One region of the Vibrio sp. Vb0349 genome, then DNA from elsewhere that is predicted to be linked to it. Evidence: predicted binding sites of a transcription regulator. Region 1 holds the regulator's gene; each other region holds the start of a gene.

What was found. The regulator CRP, encoded in region 1, controls carbon source genes, mostly activating them, when cyclic AMP is high. The targets are predictions, from matches to a motif close to TGTGANNNNNNTCACA.
Region 2: the regulator CRP is predicted to act here: its motif matches at 1,328-1,343, upstream of cdd (cytidine deaminase).
Region 3: the regulator CRP is predicted to act here: its motif matches at 5,939-5,954, upstream of R7Q47_RS08025 (NupC/NupG family nucleoside CNT transporter).

What each region holds. Positions count from the first base shown of each region.
Region 1 is NZ_JAWOTS010000027.1:12,654-19,989, reverse strand. Features, by position in the region: gene astD (succinylglutamate-semialdehyde dehydrogenase) at 1-1,036, shown strand, start outside; gene R7Q47_RS20005 (DUF1338 domain-containing protein) at 1,285-2,076, shown strand; gene crp (cAMP-activated global transcriptional regulator CRP) at 2,213-2,845, opposite strand; gene R7Q47_RS19995 (phosphoribulokinase) at 3,086-3,955, opposite strand; gene R7Q47_RS19990 (YheU family protein) at 4,081-4,293, opposite strand; gene R7Q47_RS19985 (hydrolase) at 4,327-5,334, opposite strand; gene R7Q47_RS19980 (TIGR02444 family protein) at 5,422-5,910, opposite strand; gene R7Q47_RS19975 (ABC transporter ATP-binding protein) at 5,907-7,336, opposite strand, start outside.
Region 2 is NZ_JAWOTS010000002.1:260,435-267,770, forward strand. Features, by position in the region: gene purT (formate-dependent phosphoribosylglycinamide formyltransferase) at 1-192, opposite strand, end outside; gene cdd (cytidine deaminase) at 336-1,223, opposite strand; gene R7Q47_RS04455 (LrgB family protein) at 1,655-2,332, opposite strand; gene R7Q47_RS04460 (CidA/LrgA family protein) at 2,334-2,708, opposite strand; gene sbcB (exodeoxyribonuclease I) at 2,764-4,185, opposite strand; gene R7Q47_RS04470 (L-cystine transporter) at 4,343-5,716, opposite strand; gene R7Q47_RS04475 (NAD(P)H-binding protein) at 5,917-6,606, opposite strand; gene cobT (nicotinate-nucleotide--dimethylbenzimidazole phosphoribosyltransferase) at 6,856-7,336, shown strand, end outside.
Region 3 is NZ_JAWOTS010000005.1:55,673-63,008, forward strand. Features, by position in the region: gene cydB (cytochrome d ubiquinol oxidase subunit II) at 1-158, opposite strand, end outside; gene R7Q47_RS07995 (cytochrome ubiquinol oxidase subunit I) at 169-1,557, opposite strand; gene R7Q47_RS08000 (NADH:ubiquinone reductase (Na(+)-transporting) subunit B) at 1,717-2,961, shown strand; gene R7Q47_RS08005 (tryptophanase) at 3,260-4,660, shown strand; gene R7Q47_RS08010 (DUF2913 family protein) at 4,739-5,350, opposite strand; tRNA gene R7Q47_RS08015 (tRNA-Leu) at 5,383-5,466, opposite strand; gene R7Q47_RS08020 (hypothetical protein) at 5,431-5,613, opposite strand; gene R7Q47_RS08025 (NupC/NupG family nucleoside CNT transporter) at 6,026-7,234, shown strand; gene R7Q47_RS08030 (DUF3541 domain-containing protein) at 7,289-7,336, opposite strand, start outside.

The DNA of each region.
Region 1 (7,336 bases):
TGGTCCTTACAACTTCCCAGGCCACCTACCAAATGGTCACATTGTGCCAGCGCTACTGGCTGGTAACACGGTAGTCTTCAAACCGTCTGAGCAAACGCCATGGACGGGTGAATTGGCAATGAAGCTATGGGAAGAAGCCGGTCTACCGAAAGGCGTGATTAACCTTGTTCAAGGCGCGAAAGAAACTGGTATCGCGCTCTCTGACGCAAAAGGCATCGATGGCGTACTGTTTACGGGTAGCGCAAATACGGGGCATGTATTACACCGTCAATTTGCGGGTCAACCGGGCAAGATGCTCGCACTAGAAATGGGTGGTAATAACCCGATGGTGATCTCTGATAAATATGGTGATTTGGATGCCACGGTTTATACCATCATCCAGTCAGCGTTTATCAGTGCTGGGCAGCGTTGTACGTGTGCTCGTCGTTTGTATGTGCCATTGGGTGAAAAAGGCGATGCGCTTATCACCAAGCTCGTTGAAGCGACACGCAATATTCGCGTAGACCAACCATTTGCAGAACCTGCGCCATTTATGGGACCGCAAATTTCGGTCGCGGCAGCCAAGTTTATTCTTGATGCACAAGCTAATCTACAGTCTCTTGGCGGTGAAAGCTTGATTGAAGCGAAAGCAGGAGAGGCGGCGTTTGTTTCTCCTGGCATCATTGATGTAACGAACATTGCTGAGTTACCAGATGAAGAATACTTCGGCCCACTTCTGCAAGTGGTGCGTTACGAAGGGTTAGACAAAGCCGTGGCGCTAGCAAACGATACGCGCTTTGGCTTATCTGCTGGTTTGGTCTCAACCGACGACCAAGAATGGGAATACTTCGTTGACCACATTCGTGCAGGTATCGTGAACCGTAACCGCCAGCTCACTGGTGCAAGCGGTGATGCGCCATTTGGTGGTCCGGGGGCGTCGGGTAACTTGCGCCCAAGCGCTTACTACGCAGCAGATTACTGTGCGTACCCAATGGCATCAATGGAAGGTCAAGAGACTGTCTTGCCTGCAACATTGAGTCCAGGTGTAGCGCTATAAGTTTTAATAATAGAGTCGCAACTATGCATTGCGGCTCACCTTGCCGGCGCATCATTTAGGTATGGGTTGTAGTGATCGTTGGCAGAACACGAAAAGTGAGCAAAGACTCGGAAAAGCGTGTTGACTGACTGGCATTTACCGTCACAGGTTGATGGTTGCTCGTTCATTATTCTGGACAACTTTTGTTGTGAACGAGCAGCCAACTTCCGCTTACCTTTAAACTCTACATCTCGTAACAAGGAGTCGTTATGACGCCCGATGTGTTATTTGAATCGCTATGGCAAGATTACATTCAACGTCTTTGCCCTTCGGCTGCTAAAGTGCATCAGCTGCTTCAAGAAGATGAGCCTCTGATTAATGATCATATAGCTTTACGTACCTTCAATATCGCGCCTCTTGGTATTGAAACTCTAGCTAAGCCATTTGTAGCTATTGGTTACAAGGCGTGTGGTGATTACGTTTTCGAAAGCAAAAAGCTGGTTGCTAAGCACTATGAGCACCCAGATCCGAAGCAACCTAAAGTATTTATTAGTGAGCTAAAAGTTGAAGAGTGCTCGTCTGAGCTACAAGAGATTGTGAAAAATTTGGTGGCACAAGTCGATGCTGACAAGCTGAACGATAGCGCATTCTTACATGGTGGACGCTTGTGGGATTTAAGCTTTGCTGATTACCAAACGTTGGCTAAAGAAAGTGAGTACGCATCTTGGCTTGCGGCGCATGGTTACGGAGCAAACCACTTCACGGTGAGCGTTAACCAGCTCAATGAATATGAAGAAGTGAAGCAGGTAAACGATCATCTGCGTACCGCTGGGTTTACCATTAATGAAAATGGTGGTGAAGTGAAGGGCACTCCTGAGGTGTTGCTAGAGCAGTCATCGACCATGGCAGATAAAGTAGCGGTTCGTTTTAGCGAAGGCACTGAAATTATCCCTGGCGGGTTTTATGAATTTGCTAAGCGCTATCCGATGGAAAATGGTGATTTGTACCCAGGTTTCGTGGCCGCTTCAGCTGACAAAATCTTTGAAAGTACGAATGGCTAAGTTTTAGGGTTAACCTGTTAAGCTTACTCATTAGTGTTCGCTGCACCCTATCTCATTTGGTCATGAGTAAATAAAAAGCCACCAATGTTGCCATTGGTGGCTTTTATAGTTTTGTTCGTGTCACTCTAGTTCGAGATTAACGAGTACCGTAAACCACGATGGTTTTACCGTGAGCAGAGATTAGGTTCTGCTCTTCTAGCATCTTCAAGATACGACCTACTGTCTCACGAGAACAGCCAACAATTTGACCGATTTCTTGACGAGTGATCTTGATTTGCATGCCGTCTGGGTGAGTCATTGCGTCTGGTTGTTTTGCAAGGTTCAGAAGCGTCTGAGCGATACGACCAGTTACGTCTAGGAACGCCAGGTCACCCACTTTTTGGCTAGTTACTTGAAGACGACGAGCCATCTGCGCAGAAAGACGCATTAGGATGTCTGGGTTTACTTGGATAAGCTGACGGAACTTCTTGAAAGAAATTTCAGCAACTTCACAAGGAGATTTAGCACGAACCCAAGCTGTGCGCTCTTGGTCTTCCTCGAATAGACCAAGTTCACCAATAAAGTCTCCTTGGTTTAGGTAAGAAAGGATCATCTCCTTACCTTCTTCGTCTTTGATAAGAACCGCAACAGAACCTTTAACGATGTAGTACAAAGTTTCTGCCTTTTCGCCCGCGTGAATTAGCGTGCTCTTTGAAGGGTACTTATGAATATGACAGTGTGAAAGAAACCACTCTAATGTTGGGTCGGTTTGAGGTTTACCTAGAACCATAATATCTCACTTCCTCTGCAGGGTACGCTTGCGCTATCCATATTTTAGCTAAGCCTGAATTAGGCCTACTAGAATAAGAGCACTTTTTATATGCTGCAAGCTCTCTTGTGTTTCGGTAAGAAATAGTATCCTTTTTCGAAAACGATTTCTTGATTTTAATCGTGCCATGATTGAGATTTTGTAAGCAAAACTGTGCACATGATCACGGTATGAAAAGTAAACATCTTCGCAGGCAGGTTTTTAGCCAATTTTCCCTGTTTCGATGAGCTGTTGTAGGATAGGCCGAACTATGAGCTCCATTGCAAAGCTCATCTTACCGCCGGGTACGACAATCGTGTTGTGGCGTGACATGAATGAGCCATCAATCATGGCCAGCAGATATGGGAAGTCGACATTCTTGATACCGCGTAGGCGAATCACCACAAAACTCTCATCCAAACTAGGGATGCCTTTTGCATTAAGTGGGTTGGAAGTATCAACGGTCGGTACGCGCTGGAAGTTGATGTGAGTACGAGAAAACTGCGGAGTGATATAGTTGAGGTAATCGTCCATGGATCGCACGATTGAGTCCATTACCGCTTCACGCGAATGGCCGCGATCGCGAGTGTCACGTACGAATTTTTGGATCCACTCTAAGTTCACAATCGGCACCATGCCAATTAAGAAATCCACATGTTGAGCAACATTAACATCGCCATCGACCACGCCACCATGTAACCCTTCATAAAACAGCACGTCGCTGTTTTCGGGTAAGTCTTGCCACGGTGTAAACGTGCCTGGCATTTGATTGTAGGGAACCGCTTCGTCAAACGTGTGCAGATAACGGCGCACGCTGCCAGTGCCGTCATGCCCGAACTTACGGAAAAACTCTTCTAATCCCGGGAAGTCATTAGCTTGTGGGCCAAAGTAGCTAATGTGTCGACCTTGCTCGCGGGCTTTGCGAATTTCGATGTCCATTTCTGGGCGAGTAAAGCGATGGAAGCTATCGCCTTCAACCCATGCGGGTTTAACGTTCATCATATTGAACATTTTACGGAAGGCTTCAGATGTAGTGGTCGTGCCGGCACCGGACGAACCAGTAACCGCAATAATTGGGTGTTTAGCTGACATGACAAACCTTGTCGAAAATTACTTACCTGTAATGTGCAGTAGAGTTACTACTGCACGGTCGATATCCCACTATAGCACGTAACAATACCTTGTCATCGAGTGGGATACGGTAAAATGTGAAGGGTCTAAAATTTTGTTTTATGCTGAATATCGACGGTTTCGTGTAGCTCAGAGAACACGATAACCGCTTCACCTTTTTCCAATTGAGCTTTAACTTGATCAATTTTGTCTTGCAAAGAAACCTCGACGGTTCCGTAATCCGTTCCTTCGCGTAAGACGAATTCACGAATTAAGTTTTCCAATGTTTCCGGCGCAATGTCTTGCCATGGAATGATCATAAATACCTCTAACTTTTATGATGAGCGGCTAGTTTACTGCGTTCGTTGCTTGGATACAGCAGAAAGGTAATCTGCGGCGATACTTTCGTAATACGCAGGCAGCGCTTCCTCCAACCAAAACTTAGGTTTTAACGCCGTTCCTGTCAGGAAGCCAACATGGCCACCGTGTTCAAAGAGACGGTAATCAATGTTATCTGGCAGAACAAACTTCGGGATCACATCGTCGGTCATGAACGGATCGTCTTTGGCGTGAATGATCAGTGTCGGTAGCGTGATCTGTTGTAATTTACTTAAGCCAGAACATTGATCGTAATAATCTTGTGCGTCTTTAAAACCGTGCAGTGGTGCCGTGATCAAATCATCGAATTCATACAGCCGTGTGACACGTTTTATTGAGTTGTAGGACAGCGCAAGCTCACCATGCAGTAGATGATGCTTTTGTAACGCGTTACGTTTCAGTGAAGAAAGCAGGTAACGGCGATACACTTTTGAAAAGCCTTGTTCTATACGGTTCGCACACGCCGCTAGGTCTAAAGGCGCTGAGATAATAGTCGCTGCATTCAAAATAGGGTGGTCTTTATATTGGGCTAAATAATTCGCCAACATGTTACCGCCAAGAGAAATACCAACTGCAACTTTGGGATTATCAGGAAAACGTTGTTCAAGGTGCTCTAGGAAGTAACGAGCATCCGTCACTTCTCCCGAGTGATAAGCTCGTGCTTTTTTGTTTGGTTTACCGCTGCAGCCACGAAAATGCATCATCACCGACAGCCATCCAGATTGAGCAAATGCATTCATTAGCCCATTGGCATAAGGGCTATAGAAGCACCCCTCTAACCCATGAAATAAAACAAAAATCGGCTTTTTTTGTGCAGGCTCTTGGGTTGGGTCCTCGCTCCACGCGAGATCGAGAAAGTCGCCATCGGATGTATCGAGGGTTTGCCAAATCGGCGTAAATAACGCTTTTTTGCGAATAAAACGCGGCAAAAGCGTTTGGAGATGCGGGTTTTTGATCCCGGCGGCTGCGAAAAATTGTGTCATACCTAACTGCTCTTATGCGGTCCTTCGGTGTCCGTTGAAGAACTTATTAATATAATCCTTTATAAAGATTATAGGTATTCTACAGATTTATGGGCGTTTTGGTGGTTGAATGTTTGGCACCGGAATAGCAAAGGCTTGCTGCAAATGCTCCCCACCGAGTTGACGACAGTATCTCAACGTCAGTGGGTCACCATCATTTTTGAGTAGTGCAAGTGAGTTAATGCAGTCCACCAAATCCGCTTGTTGCTGCTTTTCTAGTTGCAGCTCAAACTGCAAGGTCTCACGATACAAAGCGTCATTGACTTGAGACTTAAGGTGGCGACGAAGGTCGCGAAAGGAGTGAAGTAAAGTTTCGCTCCTACCTAGACAGTCTTGCACCAAGGGCCAGTCTTTTTCTTGGAAAATGAGTTGCTGCTCATCGAGCCATCTGAGCAGCAGGAGTAGGTTCACGTTACCGTGGTAGTTGTTCTGTAATGATAAACACGCCTCTTTCACTTCTCGCACACCATAAAATTGCAGACTAAACTGCCAAAGGTGTTCTAGGGTGAGTGTGTATTCAGCGTGTTGATTACTCATTGATTAAACTCTAGCTCCATCTGCTCCAACGTTTCTTGAGCAGACATCCATTCCATTTCAATTTCTTCGAGCTCAGCTTTACTGGAAGCTTGAAGTGCCAGCACTTGGTTAAGTTTAGCTTTATTTTCGGCCGCATACAGTGAGTTGTCCGCCAATTGTTCTTCAGCTTCGGCCAGTGCAGCACCTAACTTATCCATTTTATTTTCTAGTTGTGTCAGCGTTTTGCGAATTGGCGCTGTCTGTTTTCGAAACTCTGCATCGCGACGTTTTTGCTCTTTCTTCGCAGCTGCGCTGTTGGCCGTATCTTTGCTTGGCTGCGCAGCCTGCGCTTCTTTGCGTTCCGCTCTTTGTTGTTCGGTTAACCATTTATAATAGTCATTTAAATCACCGTCGAACGGAGCAACTTGTCGATCATGCACTAAATACAAGTCATCGGTCGTAGCGCGCAGTAAATAGCGGTCGTGCGAAACAATCACCATCGCACCTTCGAATGTTTGCAGTGCCATCGTAAGTGCTTGGCGCATGTCCAAGTCTAAGTGGTTGGTCGGTTCATCAAGTAGCAACAGGTTTGGCTTTTGCCACACAATTAAAGCCAATACCAAACGGGCTTTTTCGCCACCAGAAAACGGCGCAACTTTTTCTAGTGCTTTGTCACCTTGGAAGCCAAAGCTACCTAGGTAATCACGTAGCTGCTGTTCGGTTTGATCGGGTGCGATTTGCATCATGTGTTGCAGCGGCGTTTCTTCAGGATGAAGTGTTTCTAACTGGTGCTGAGCGAAGTAACCAATTTTCACGCCTTGTGAGTAAGTTAGGTCACCACCTTGCGCGTTAAGTTCACCAGAGAGCAGCTTGATTAAGGTCGATTTACCCGCACCATTACGGCCGAGTAGACCAATACGACTGCCAGGAACCAAGTTCAAGCGGATCTTCTCTAAGATCAGGTTGTCACCGTAACCTGCAGATACTTCATCCATCATCATGATTGGGTTTGGCAGCGCAGCTGGCTCACGGAATTGGAAGCTAAATGGGTTATCGAATTGAGCTGGCAGTGCTTTTTCCATGCGCTCCAAAGCTTTGATACGGCTTTGGGCTTGGCGTGCTTTTGATGCTTTGTAACGGAAGCGGTCGATGTAGCTTTGCATGTGCGACATCTGCTTCTGTTGCTTTTCAAACATCGCTTGTTGCAACACCATCTTTTGTGCGCGTTGGTTTTCGAATGACGAGTAGTTACCCGTGTATTCGTTCAGCTGCTGATTCTCGATGTGAATGATGCGACCAACGATCGGATCCAAGAAGTCACGGTCGTGCGAGATCAGAATCAGCGTGCCAGGGTAGTTTTGTAGCCAGCGTTCAAGCCACATCACTGCATCTAAGTCCAAGTGGTTGGTTGGCTCATCGAGCAGTAATAAGTCAGAACGACACAACA
Region 2 (7,336 bases), on a different contig from region 1:
GGCGTTCCCATCTAACATGTCGATAACATAACTACGGTGAGCGACTTGCATCGCTGGAGCATTGGCATAGCGATCACAAGCAATCACTTCTAAACCAAGTCTCTGGCATTCAATGGCGACTTCTTTACCGAGTTCGCCAGAGCCTAAAAGTAATACACGGGTAGCATTTGCGCTAGTTGCAGTGCCAAACATAGTGTTCCCTTACAAAATAGAGTGATGAGACAGAAATTGCAGGAGATCATACTGAAGTTTTATGACAAAGCAAACGTTTGCTTTTGGTTTTTAGGTAATAAAAAAGCTCTACATGTTGTAGAGCTTTTTGTTGAATTTGTCGTTTATACGTTGACAAAACTAAGCGGAATATCTGGATTCAACGCTTCCAACGTTGATTGCGTATCGGCTAAATGACTGATCTTACCTTCTGAGTTCTCTACCAATGCAGCGGCTTTGATGCTGTCAAAGGTTTCACCCGCAAGTAAAACTTGGATTAGCGCAACTTGTAGCGGTGGCAAGCTAGGATTAAACGCTGCATTTTCTGCATAAGCGCCTTGGAATACACGACCGCTAGTCATCTCTAATGCTAAACCACTCAAGTTGTTGGTGTATGGAGAGTGGCTCATGTTCATCGCTTCAACTGCAGTTTGGATGAGTGCGTCTTCATCATCACATGAGAATTGGTGTTTAACTTCTGCCATTAAGCCGGACTCGATACCGAGATCATTTGGTCCAAAGGCTTCAGGCAGGTATTCATGAAGTGACTTTTCTTCGCGTTCTGGGAGCTGGATTTTAAGCTCGTTTGCGGTAGATAACTCATTCATGAACTGGCGGCAGTGACCACATGGGCTGAAGTTGATAGTGATATCCTTAACACCACGTTCGCCTTTCATCCAAGCATGGCTAATCGCAGACTGCTCTGCGTGAACCGTTTGACCCAACTGTACACCAAAGAATTCCATGTTGGCACCGAAGTAAAGGCGACCTGAAAGACCACGAACGATAGCGCCGACATAAAAGTCAGAAAGGGGAGCATAGGAGTACGCTGCGGCAAAAGGAAGTAGCGCAACACGAAGCTCTTTGTCTGATAGACCGGTAGCTGAAAGCAACTGCTCAAATTGTTGAACTGAAAGCGTAGCATCAAAATCATCAGCTTGGATGATAGGAGCAAGTTGTTTGGAAAGTGCTTCTGGAGCGCCTGCTAGCGCCTGTTCAATGCGACTTTTCATGTTGAATCCTTGTTATTGCATGGACAGTTATTCTATGTGAAAGATAGAAATGTTCCGTGCGTTAGATCACGATAAGTAATGCAATTGATAATTCTGTTACATAATTAGAGTGAGCTCACACATGTATTCGATTGCACAGGTGTGAAGCGTTATCTCCGTCTCACAATTAACCATATCAGTATATATTCATATGACCAAGGAGCAGGAGTATGTTACTAACGCGACTTTTACCGCTACGCTACTTTATACCTACGTAATCTAGAGCGAGTGGTAGCACCTAGAATGCTCATGCTATGAATGTATATCTCAGTCAAGTCCCTTCACGATATTACTGGGTGAGTTTGATAGATAAGATAGGGTTTTGAAAAGGGATAAGTAAGAAACGGAAAGGCTACGGCCTGCCGGAAGGAGGGCAGACCGAGAGCGCTTAACTATTGATATAGCCAGACCGCCAAAGCAAAAAAACTTGGAGCCAAAATAGAAGTTATGATCCCACATAAAACCAATGCGAGTGATGAGAACGCGGCATCTATGGGCTGTTTCTCTGCACAAGTAGCGGTGCCTAAGGCATGAGAGACTGTACCCATTGTCAGACCACGTGCAATCGGGTGTTTAATTCCAATTAAGTTGTAAATTGGGTATGCCAAAATCGCGCCCAATAAACCAACAATCAGAACCAAGATCGCCGCAACGGCAGCTTCACCACCGAGGTGACTCGAAATTTCCATTGCTATTGGCGTAGTGACGGATTTACCCACTAGACTTGCGATTAAACTGATATCTGCTTTGAAAGCGACTGCGATCAAGGTGGTTGTCATCATCGACATCACACTGCCTACTGTGCAAGCAAAAGTGATGATTCGCCAGTTTGCTTTAATCTGTGGTAGTTGTTCATATAGCGGGTAAGCCAGAGCAACTACGGCTGGTTGAAGTAAAAAACTGATCCCTTCGTTATCCGCATAATACGTTTCAAACGGTACATTTAAGTAAGTAAGCAAAGGAATGAGCACTGCAATACTGATCAGCAAAGGATTTGCTAGAGGATTATTCACTTTGATTGCGATTTGGCGCGCGACAAGAAAAACCGCAATGGTAACAACTAACCACATATCAGTGCTTCTCCTTTAGCAAGTAGTCCAGCAGCCAAGCGAGGCTGACTAGTACAATGAGTGAGCCTCCAACTGCGCTAGCAATGATAGGGAGGGCATTAGCGAGTAGCATATCGAAATGTTGCATTAATCCCACGCTAATAGGAACGAACAACAAAATCATGTAGCGGATAAATAGCGTGGCGCCCGGTTTGACCCAATCGACCTTTACAAGCCCAAGAGTCATAGAGAAAAACAGTACGAGCATACCGATGACACTTCCTGGGACGGAAACGCCAGTGAACTTTTGAATGGTAATTCCGATGCCAAGTGCCCCCATGATGAGGAAGATTGAAATGAGCAGTTGGATCAGTTGTAAGAATCGTTCTTTAATCATTTTGACAGTATATAAACAACAAGCACACCATAAGGTGCGCTTGTATTAGGAGGAGTTAAGAAGCTAAGCTCTCTACATAACGGTACACGGATTTTAATATCGCAATCTTCTTTTCGTCACTTTCATGTTCGTGAACTAAGTTTTCTAAATTCAGCATGTACTCTTCAATTTGGCTTTCAAACACTTCTCGACAGTGTAATGCCCAGCGTCTTTGTTCTTGCTCGTCTAATGTGCCTGGGAAGTTACGCGCACGATAGCGGAACAATAGAGGTTTAATGCGCTTGTCATCAAATTCAATGTCTAATGCAGCAAGATTATTCGGATCGGTTTCGCGAATGATATCCATAGCTGCGCGATCGGCTGGAGAAAAGAACCCGTCGTAAAGTTGTGTATCGACGTCATCACTTTTATCGAATTTGCGCTCGACTGAAAAGAGGCTAATCAGCTTTTCTCTAATTTCAGGATGTTGGCGCAACAAAGCGAGATTGGCGAGACATTGTTGGCGATCAATGCCAATAGACTCTGCATTTTCAGCCGTTAACGTTTTTGCAGGGGCGAGAATAGGGCATTTGTTCAAATGAACTAGTTTAACTGGCACTGGTAGCAATTCACCAAGATCTTCGCGCTTCGTGTAGAGTCTTTCGTGCAGCTCTTCTGCGGATAGCTCAAGAATAGGTTGAGGGTCTTTCGCTAAATCGATGGTGATAACGGCGTTATTATTGGTTGGATGCCAAGCAACAGGCACAATCCAGCTAGTGTACTGGCATTCGCGCCCTAGCATGCCTGAAACGTGCATCAACGGTGTCATGTTGACGATGTCGACTAAATCATTGAGCTTGCGCTTTTGGCGCATAGAAAAAAAGTAATCAAACAATTTTGGTTGCGCTGCTTTTACTTTCTTTGCCATTTCGATAGTCGCAACCACATCTGCCATGGCATCGTGCGCGTTACTATGTTCTATGCCGTTAGCCACGGACAAATGTTCTAATTTAAAGCTAGTGAAGCCATCTTCGTTTTCTGGCCATTCTACGCCTTCTGGGCGAAGGGCATGGCACGCGCGTAGTACATCGAGTAAATCCCAACGTGAGTTACCGTTTTGCCAACTCCATGCGTATGGATCGATAAAGTTGCGATAACAAGTATAACGGGTCACTTCGTCATCAAAGCGAATGCTGTTGTAGCCTAAACTGGTGGTATTTGGTCTCGCGAGTTCAGTGTGAATCTTAGCGATAAACTCTGGCTCAGAAAGGCCTTCTTGAACCGTTTTTTGCGGAGTAATACCAGTAATAAGCGCAGCTTCAGGAGACGGAAGATAATCAGCCGGTGGTTGACAGTACATGACTAAAGGCTCGCCGATGATATTAAAGTTTTCATCTGTACGAACACCAGCAAACTGGCTTGGGCGATCTTTCGCGGGGTTGGTTCCCCATGTCTCATAATCAAAGAAGAAAAAAGTGGGCTGATTATCTTGGTGCATTCTGCTTACCGTTTACAAAACCGATGACAGTATTAGACCATTCAACGCCTTGACTAGCAACGAAAGATGCAAGTTGAATTTTTGAAAATGAAAAAAGCCGATGGCGAACCATCGGCTTGATATTTTACGTTTTATCGCTTTGGAAGGAATTTGAGTTCTATGCTCGTGTTTCTTCCAATGTTGCTTCACTTTCTGGTGACTTCAGCACTCGGCTAGCAATTGTACCCGCAGTCATTGAACCTGAAACGTTTAGTGCGGTACGTGCCATGTCAATCAGTGGTTCAATAGAGATAAGCAGTGCCGCGATGGTCACAGGTAAGCCCATTGCAGGAAGAACAATCAAGGCTGCAAACGTCGCACCGCCGCCGACACCTGCAATACCAAATGAGCTGATGGTGATAATCGCAATCAATGACAGGATAAAGTGTAGATCAAGTGGGTTGATGCCCATTGTCGGAGCTACCATCACTGCAAGCATTGCAGGATAGATACCCGCACAGCCGTTTTGGCCGATAGTGGCACCAAACGATGCTGATAGGTTTGCAATCGCTGGTGGTACGTTAAGCTTCGTGATTTGCGCTTCTACGTTTAGTGGAATTGTTGCTGCTGAGCTACGAGATGTAAACGCGAAGGTCAGTACAGGCCAGATTTTCTTAAAGTATTCCGCAGGGCTAACGCCGACAAAAGAGACTAATACGCCATGAACAACAAACATCAGTGCGATAGCAACATAAGACGCCACAATAAAGCCAAGTAGGTTTAGGATGTCGCCTGCGCTTGATGTCGCTACCACTTTTGCCATCAGTGCTGCGATGCCGTATGGCGTTAGGGCCATGATCATCTTCACTAGTCGCATAACGATAGATTGAGCTGCTTCTACGAAAGTACGAATCGGTGATTCCAACTCTGCTTTTTCCATCATCACTTTACGAGCGGCGATACCAGTTAACACGCCGAAAATCACAACAGCGATAATTGATGTCGAGCGAGCACCTGTTAGATCAGCAAATGGGTTGGTTGGAATGAAGCTAACTAGCATTTGAGGAATAGTTAAGTCACTTACTGTACCGGCACGGCTTTCTAAAACGGCGATACGAGCGGTTTCACGCGCGCCTTCAGTTAAACCTTCTGTTGAAAGGCCAAATGTTGTTGTCACCAAGATACCGATGAGTGCAGCAATTGCAGTCGTTACTAGAAGAACAGAGATGGTCAGGCCAGAAATTTTACCTAATGATCCACCTTTCTCCAATTTAACAACTGCAGAGATCATCGATACCAACACCAGTGGCATGATGACCATTTTCAGTAGACCAACGTAGCCACTGCCTACAATGCCTACCCATTCAAGTGTTTGAGCAATAGCGCTGTTGCCTTCACCGTGAATGAGTTGCAAAGCAAGACCAAAAAGAGAACCGGTAACAAGACCGATCAAAACGAGACGTGAAAGAGTGTGTTTCTTTTGTTGTTGGTTAAATAGAAAGAACAATATGCCAACAAAGACGGCTAGAGAGGCTATCACTGCAAAATTCATAATTTGACCTTATCAACCAGCCGAAGTGGCGGTTGTTTTTTATACGGGGTTTTATACGGATTTATTTATGGAGCGTAAGATAACGCTCGTGATATAACTTTAAAAATGACAAACGGGTATTAGCTAGATCTAAAATGAATATAAAAACGAGATCTAAGTCGCGTGAGAGCGTGAATTAGCACGTTAATTGTACAAAATGGTTATTCGTAGTGATGCAGTAAGTCACGCATTTCTTTCCTTTGTAAGTAAACCACCGAGTCTTCTTGATAACTGAAAAGTTGATAAATCATCGCTTTGGCGACATCTTCTGCTCGAATCGGTAAAAAGTTGGACAGTTTGCCAAGCATAAGTGGGCGAATTACCTTAAACAGAGTTTGTACTAACTTCTCGTCCATTCTTGGGTTTTGACGTTGACCAACAAGCGGGCCTGGGCGAACAAATACGATTTCCTCAAAATCCATAGCTTCGATTCGTTGTTCCATTTGTCCTTTACAAGCTAAGTAATGGGATGGCGATTTACTATTTGCACCGAGGCTAGAAACAACCGCAAGGCGTTTGACTCCGATTGTTTTCATTTGTTGCGCGACTTTGCACACCAGATCAACATCTACTCTACGCAAATTATCCTTACTGCCTGCTTGCTTAAGGGTCGTGCCTAAACAGATAAAGCCGATGGTTGGTGTTGGTTGGTTCTCATCCCATTGGTGGATAGAAAGGTCTGCATCAATGAGAGGAATAAGCTTGTTGTCCACATCTAGGACGCCATCGAGTGGGCGGCGAGAAAGATAATATAATGTTCCAACACCTGATTGATTTATGAGGTTTGCAATGACTTTTGAGCCTACTAAGCCAGTTGCACCGGCGATGATTGCGCAGGTGTTGTTATCCATATCTTTTCTCCTATATGGGAACATAGTCTAAGCTATTGTAGCGGATTTCAACGAGTTACTTATAATCTCGTGCAAGAAAGGTGAGACGCTCTGCGAACTCGGCAGACTATCCTGAGATAAACTTGATTAGCGCTGCCCCAATTGGATGCAAGTGTATACAATAGTGGGGCGCGCAAAAACTGTCGCGGAACAAGACCTCTTGAACAACAGAACACCTCTCACCCAGACAACATCAAAGGAACGTAAAAAATGGATGACTCTTTTGCTGCGGAGATACAAGCACGCATAGATAACAAAACCAAACCCGTCGGTTCTTTAGGCTTATTGGAAAAGGTGGCACTGCAGTTAGCTCTTATTCAAAGTCAGAATAAACCTCAGCCAGTTGATTCCATCGCTATCTGCAAACCGAGCATGCTGGTATTTGCTGGAGATCACGGCGTTGCAGAGGAGGGTGTGAGCATTGCGCCAAGCGAAGTCACTCAGCAAATGGTGGCTAACTTTCTCGCTGGCGGCGCAGCCATCAACTGTTTTTGCGACATTAATGGCATTCAACTCAAAGTAATCGATTGCGGCATGTTGGCTCCTATTGATGTGCTGGTTCCAGAATTTAAATCCCATCCCAACTTGGTTGAACAACGGTTGGGTAACGGTACGGCTAATTTTTCTAAACAATCCGCGATGTCCCCAGAACAAGTGGCGTTAGGTTTAGAATATGGTGCGAAGATTGCTG
Region 3 (7,336 bases), on a different contig from region 1:
TCCCAAACAGGAGCGATGCTGTTCATCATCATGTCGCGCTCTTCATCGTCATTAGCGCTGAGAAATAGGATACCAATACCGAGATCAAAGCCATCTAACACGACATAAATCAGAACGGCGAGCCCAATCAAAGCGTACCAAATTAATGCGTAATCCATGAGTTAGCTCCTAGGTTAGATGGTTAGAATGTGTGATGGCATCGGTTTTCGTGCCATCAGGAAGTCGGCTATCTAGACCTTCTTCATATCGAGTTGGAGACTTACGCATCAAGCGTAGGAGATAGAAGAAGCCAGCTCCAAAAACCACAAAGTAAACCACGATGAACGCCGTCAGGGAGACGCTCACCGCGGCGGCATCAATAGGCGATGCCGAATTGGCTGTGGTTAAAAGACCGTATACGGTGTAAGGCTGTCGACCGACTTCGGTAGTTATCCAGCCTGCTAAAACTGCAATGAACCCCGCTGGGGCAAACAGGACACAAATACGTTGAAGTGCCCTTGAATCAAAAAGTTTGCGACGTGTTCTTAGCCAAAGGCTCCACAAACCAATAACAAGCATGCCAAAACCAAGCGCGACCATTACTCGGAAAGACCAGAAAACGATAGATACAGGAGGGTGTTCCTCCTCTGGAAAAGCATCTAATCCCTTCACTTCACCGTTGAGGTCATGAGTTAAAATCAAACTACCGAGCTTGGGGATTTCCAGTGCGTATTCCATGCGTTTTTCTTCATCGTTAGGGATACCGAAGAGGATCAATGGCGCGCCTTGGTGAGACTCATAGTGCCCTTCCATCGCGGCGACTTTGGCGGGTTGATGTTCAAGGGTGTTTAATCCATGCATGTCTCCAGCAACGATTTGAATTGGTGTCACGATGGCAGCCATCCACATTGCCATCGAGAACATAATTCTGGCTAGAGGGTTATGGTTTGCTTTTAGTAAGTGATAAGCGGCAACGCCAGCTACAACAAAGGCAGTAGTAAGGTAAGCGGCGAGCAACATATGAACGAGCCGGTAAGGAAAAGAAGGGTTGAAGACAATCGCCCACCAGCCTTCTGGGACAAACTGTCCGGCTTCGTTGATACTATAGCCCGCTGGTGTTTGCATCCAACTATTAACCGAAAGTATCCAAAACGCAGACAAAAACGTCCCGAATGCAACAATACAAGTCGCGGCGAAGTGAAGCTTCTTACCTACCTTATCCATACCGAAAAGCATCACGCCTAAAAACCCAGCTTCGAGGAAAAACGCAGTAAAAACTTCATAACCCATTAGCGGGCCTAGGATTGGGCCTGTTTTGTCGGCAAACACGCTCCAGTTAGTACCGAATTGATAGCTCAACACGATGCCACTCACCACACCCATACCAAAACTGATGGCAAAGATTTTGAGCCAGTACTTATAGATTTGCATGTACTGTTTGTTGCCCGTTTTTAAGTACAAGCCCTCTAATACAGCGAGATAACTTGCCAAACCAATCGTAAAAGCTGGAAAAATAATGTGGAAAGAGACAGTAAAGGCAAATTGGAATCTAGCTAGGTCAATGGCGAGTGTGTCCATGAGCGGTCCCTTTTTCGTTGGATAAACAGTTCGCCGGATTTAAAGAGGAGACAGAAGAGTGGCGAACAAGGTGAAATACGAAGAAGGAAGACGAAGAGATTAAAAAACGATCGCTTTTTACACATGTGCGTACCATCTTTTAGATAAAGGAGGAGCGTTATGAGCCTTAAACATTACTTCGAGAAAGCGACACCTAAGTTTGGTCCAGGTGGGAAGTATCACAAGTTCTACCCACTTTTCGAAGCTGTCGAAACCATTTTTTACACGCCTGGTAAGGTAAACCAGGGCATGACTCACGTTCGAGATAGCATCGATTTAAAACGTATTATGATCATGGTGTGGCTGGCGGTCTTCCCTGCCATGTTCTGGGGCATGTACAACATAGGCCAGCAAGCGAGTGATGCCTTGTTGTATGGAATGGATCAAGCCTCAGCTCAGCAAGCGCTTGTTTCTTCATGGCAACTGAGTTGGGTATGGGGCTCGTTAGATGCGGTTTCACAAGCGGGGTGGGGAAGTAAAATGTGGCTTGGTGCTACTTACTTTCTCCCGGTTTATGCGACGGTGTTTATCGTTGGTGGTTTCTGGGAAGTTCTGTTTGCTATTGTGCGAAAGCATGAGGTAAATGAAGGTTTTTTTGTCAGCTCTATACTCTTTGCGCTGATCCTTCCCCCGACAATTCCACTATGGCAAGCGGCTTTAGGTATCACTTTCGGTATTGTTGTGGCGAAGGAGATTTTTGGTGGTACTGGACGAAACTTCCTAAATCCAGCTTTAGCAGGGCGCGCGTTCTTATACTTTGCCTATCCTGCCAACATGTCCGGTGGTGCCGTGTGGGTCGCGGCTGATGGTTACTCTGGCGCTACTCCACTTAGCCAATGGTATGAAGGAGGGCAAAGTGCTTTGATAAATAATATGACGGGAGAGCCAATTTCATGGGGAGATGCTTTTGTTGGTAATTTACCAGGCTCGATGGGTGAAGTCTCCACGTTGTTGATCGCACTAACAGGCTTGGTTCTCATCTTTATGAAGATTGCATCGTGGAGAATTGTTGCGGGCGTGTTGGTCGGTTTAATCGGAGCTTCATTACTATTGAATGCGATCGGTTCAGACTCTAACCCCATGTTCTCCATGCCGTTCTACTGGCACTTCGTGATTGGTGGGGTTGCGTTTGGTACCTTCTTCATGGCGACAGACCCTGTCTCGGCAGCTTTTACCAATAACGGGAAATGGGCATACGGACTATTAATCGGCGTGATGACGATTTTTATCCGAGTGCTGAACCCGGCTTATCCAGAAGGCATCATGTTAGCGATTCTATTTGCTAACTTATTCGCGCCACTTTTCGATTACCTAGTCAAAGAAAGTAATATCAAACGCAGAATGAAAAGGGCGAGACCTTCTTAAAATGAGGGTGACCTCACTGAAAATTGATTGAAAACTGCACTATATTGAAAAGGTCAGAGACATGGGGTTTCTGACTTTTTATTTTTATCAGGAGGACGAAGACGATGAGAATAAAGGATATTCTCGATAGCCGTTTGGTGCTGTCGTTCTGGTATAACCTAGACTACTGCTTGTCTCTTCTTAGTAAAATCTCTTCTCGTTGATTTCCTCAATGCAATCGCATTGAAAAGTATTCTATCTATTTGTTTTTTAGTCTTACGTGAAACTGCGTAGGGCAATGCGTATAAGGAAATTAACAATGAAACGTATTCCAGAACCTTTCCGTATCAAAATGGTTGAGCCAATCAAAATGACGACTTTGGCAGACCGTGAAGTCGCGTTAAAAGAAGCGGGCTATAATCCATTTCTTCTTCGTAGTGATGATGTTTATATCGATTTGCTGACTGACTCTGGCACTGGTGCCATGAGTGATAATCAGTGGGCTGGCATCATGATGGGGGATGAATCCTATGCGGGGAGTCGAAATTACTACAACCTGTGTGATGCAGTGGAGCACTTCTTCGGTTATAAGCTCACCGTGCCTGCACACCAAGGGCGTGGTGCCGAGCAAATTTTGTTCCCAGCTTTGATTGAGCGTATGCGTCAGGTGCGTGGTGGCGAAACGCCAGTATTTATCTCGAACTACCATTTTGATACCACAGCGGGTCACATTGAACTCAATGGCGGTAAAGCGATTAACGTGGTAACGGAAGAAGCATTCGACACCACTACGCCTTATGATTGGAAGGGCAATTTTGATATCGATAAGCTGGTGGCAACAATTGAAGCGCACGGTTCGCATAACATTTGTGCAATTATCACCACGATTACTTGTAATAGCTCCGGTGGTCAGCCTGTGTCGATGGAAAACATGCGCAGTGTGTACGAGATTGCAACCAAGTACGATATTCCAGTGGTGATTGACTCGGCTCGTTACTGTGAGAACGCCTACTTTATCAAGCAGCGTGAAGCGGGTTACGAGAATAAATCGATTCTGGAAATCATCCGTGAGATGTACCAGTACGGTGATATGCTCACCATGTCAGCTAAGAAAGACCCGATGGTAAACATTGGTGGCATGTGTTGTATTCGTGATCATAAGGAGTTGTTCCAGGCGGTGCAGACGCGCTGCGTACCCATGGAAGGATTTGTAACATACGGCGGCATGGCTGGGCGTGATATGGAAGCGCTCGCTCGCGGTTTGTATGAAGCCGCGGATGAGGATTTTCTTCACTATAGAATTAGCCAAGTTCAATACTTAGGTGAGCGCTTACGTGAAGGCGGTATTCCGATTCAATACCCAACGGGTGGTCATGCGGTGTTTGTGGATGCCGCTAAGATTTTGCCACATATTCCAGCGGATCAGTTTCCTGCGCAGGTATTGTGTAATGCTTTGTACTTGGAAGCGGGTATTCGAGCAGTAGAGATAGGATCGTTGCTGCTTGGTCGAGATCCGGAAACGGGTAAACAAAAAGCGTCAGAGCTTGAGTTGATGCGTTTGACCATTCCACGTCGTGTCTACACAAACGATCATATGGATTACATTGCGGATGCGATTATCGAACTGAAAAATCGTGCACATGAGTTAAAAGGGCTCACTTTCGAGTACGAGCCACCAGTGCTGCGCCACTTTACTGCTCGATTTAAAGAGATCGATTAACTCAAGTTTAAATCTAGATAAGCAAAAGGCCGCGAGTTTCACGGCCTTTTTCGATTCGTTTATTTCTTAGCGTTACAGTTACGCTAACTCTAATGTGATGCGAACGAACTGGTCGTCTTGATACTGCACTTCATAATTGAAGGTACCACTGGCGTAAATGCTGCCAAGAAAAAGTGAGCGTTGACTCATTGGTCCGCGGAACAGCATCGAAATAGGAGCGATTAGGGCGTTATTATCATCGAAGTGCTGATTTAAGTTCTCAGAAAGCACACACAGCAAACAGCCGTGTTGGTCGTGAGATAAGTCGACGTCTTCCGGTCGCGATAATAACACGGTAGTCCCCAGTTTCTTCTCAATCTCGTTGATCAGCAGCAAGTAGCTATCTAGATCGGGTTGAGGATTTCTGGGTTTGTCTGCACCGACGCAGCGCTCGAGTAATTCTTCCAGATTTCCGTTCTCACCTTTTGCCTGCTGAGTCAAAGATTTTAACGGCTTTTTAATCAGCTTATAGCGATTACTCTTCAGTTTTGGTTTCAGCCATTTCTGAAGTAAGTCATTACGTTCTTTAAGGGAGAGGCCATGCGAGGACGCGTGAATTTTAAAGTGCAGGTGTAATAAAGCGTGAACCGCAAGCTCACTCAGAAGTTGGTTAGCATCTGTAGACTGTCTTGCCTGCTTAGAACTTTGCATTACACTCGAACAAAATTAGGGAAGAAGGATAATGGTGCCGAGAGAGGGACTCGAACCCTCACACCAAAGGCACTAGCACCTCATGCTAGCGTGTCTACCAATTTCACCATCTCGGCATCATGATGCTCTGAATACTCAGAGGCCTCGAAAGAAGCAACGCGAATTATAACCAAAATCCACCTGTTGGCGAGAGCAAAATGACGAATTTTGGCTCTTTCGAGTTTGATTGCATATTTATTGGTCACTTTTATGTTTTTTACCATCAACGCCTATCCTTATTCCCTTACTTTTATTAATGGTATGACGACAAAAGAGTACTTTTGCCTAAATTTTGAACGCTTGAACGTTTGCGTAAATAAATGTGATGAATATCTCTTTTTGTTGGCTATACTTGCGTCCCGTTTAAGCGGGAATTAGGGTTTAGTTGTTCAGGACCCTTACCCATACAAGCCGTCACATGGAGCAGGCCAAGCAACATGCTCGCCAGCAGTGAATGACCCCACGGACCGGACCAGCTAAGTTCAATTGCTTGTATAAGGTAAAAATAAGATGTCGAACTATTCGTTCTGTCTACATTCTGGATCTAAAAGTGAGTTATCACTCGCTGCGTTGTCCCTTTCTTCTGCCAATTCCTTTGGCTCTTTTTTCTTTTTCAACGTTTAGTAGGTCCAGCTCATGAGTGTTCTATTTAGTCTATTTGGTATTGTTGCACTGCTAGGTTGTGCTTTCCTACTTTCTGAGGGTCGTTCTTCCATTAATTGGAAAACTGTATCTCGCGCCTTGATGCTACAAATGGGGTTTGCTGCTTTGGTGCTCTATTTCCCGTTGGGTCAAGCGGCGCTGGCGAGTTTAAGTAATGGTGTCGCGGGGCTACTCAGCTTTGCTGATGAAGGGATTAAATTCCTCTTTGGTGACCTCGCTTCTTCTGGCTTTATCTTCGCTATCCGTGTCCTTCCTATCATCATCTTCTTCAGTGCTCTTATCTCCGCCCTTTACTATTTGGGCATTATGCAAAAAGTGATTCAATTTATTGGCGGCGCTATCCAGAAGTTCTTGGGTACGAGTAAAGCAGAGTCTTTGGTTGCAACAGGGAACATTTTCTTATCTCAAGGCGAGTCACCACTTCTTATTCGTCCATTTCTTTCTAACATGACTCGCTCTGAACTGTTTGCCGTGATGGCTGGTGGTATGGCTTCAGTGGCGGGCAGTGTGCTTGGTGGTTATGCTGGTTTGGGTGTCGACCTCAAATACTTGATCGCGGCAAGCTTTATGGCAGCACCAGGTAGTTTGATGATGGCAAAAATCATCGTTCCTGAGCGTCAAACGCCAAGCGATTACAACAATATTGAGCTAGATAAATCAGAAGAAAGTAACGTTATTGATGCGCTAGCAAGCGGTGCCATGGGCGGTATGAAAGTTGCCGTTGCTGTTGGTACCATGCTTATCGCTTTCGTGAGTGTTATCGCGATGGTGAACACGGGGCTAGAAAACTTGGGTGAGATATTTGGTTTCTCTGGCGTAACGCTACAAGCGATTTTTGGTTATTTGTTTGCACCTCTCGCATGGTTGATTGGTGTGCCAAGCCACGAAATTCTAGCTGCGGGTTCATACATTGGTCAGAAAGTGGTGATGAATGAGTTTGTTGCGTTTATCGATTTTGTGCAGCACAAAGCGACACTGTCTGAGCATACTCAAATTATTATCACTTTTGCGTTGTGTGGTTTTGCGAACATTGGCTCAATTGCGATTCAGTTGGGTTCTATCGGCGTGATGGCACCTGAGCGCCGCAAAGATGTTGCAAGTCTAGGCCTAAAAGCGGTTGCTGCTGGTACACTCGCTAACCTGATGAGTGCGTGCTTAGCGGGCATTTTTATCTCTCTCTAATTTAGATTGAAGATACACACTAAAAACCCGCCTAAATGGCGGGTTTTGTTATTTCTAAGGCTTGGGCATTAAGCCGTAAGGTATCGATTTAAAAGCCTCTGG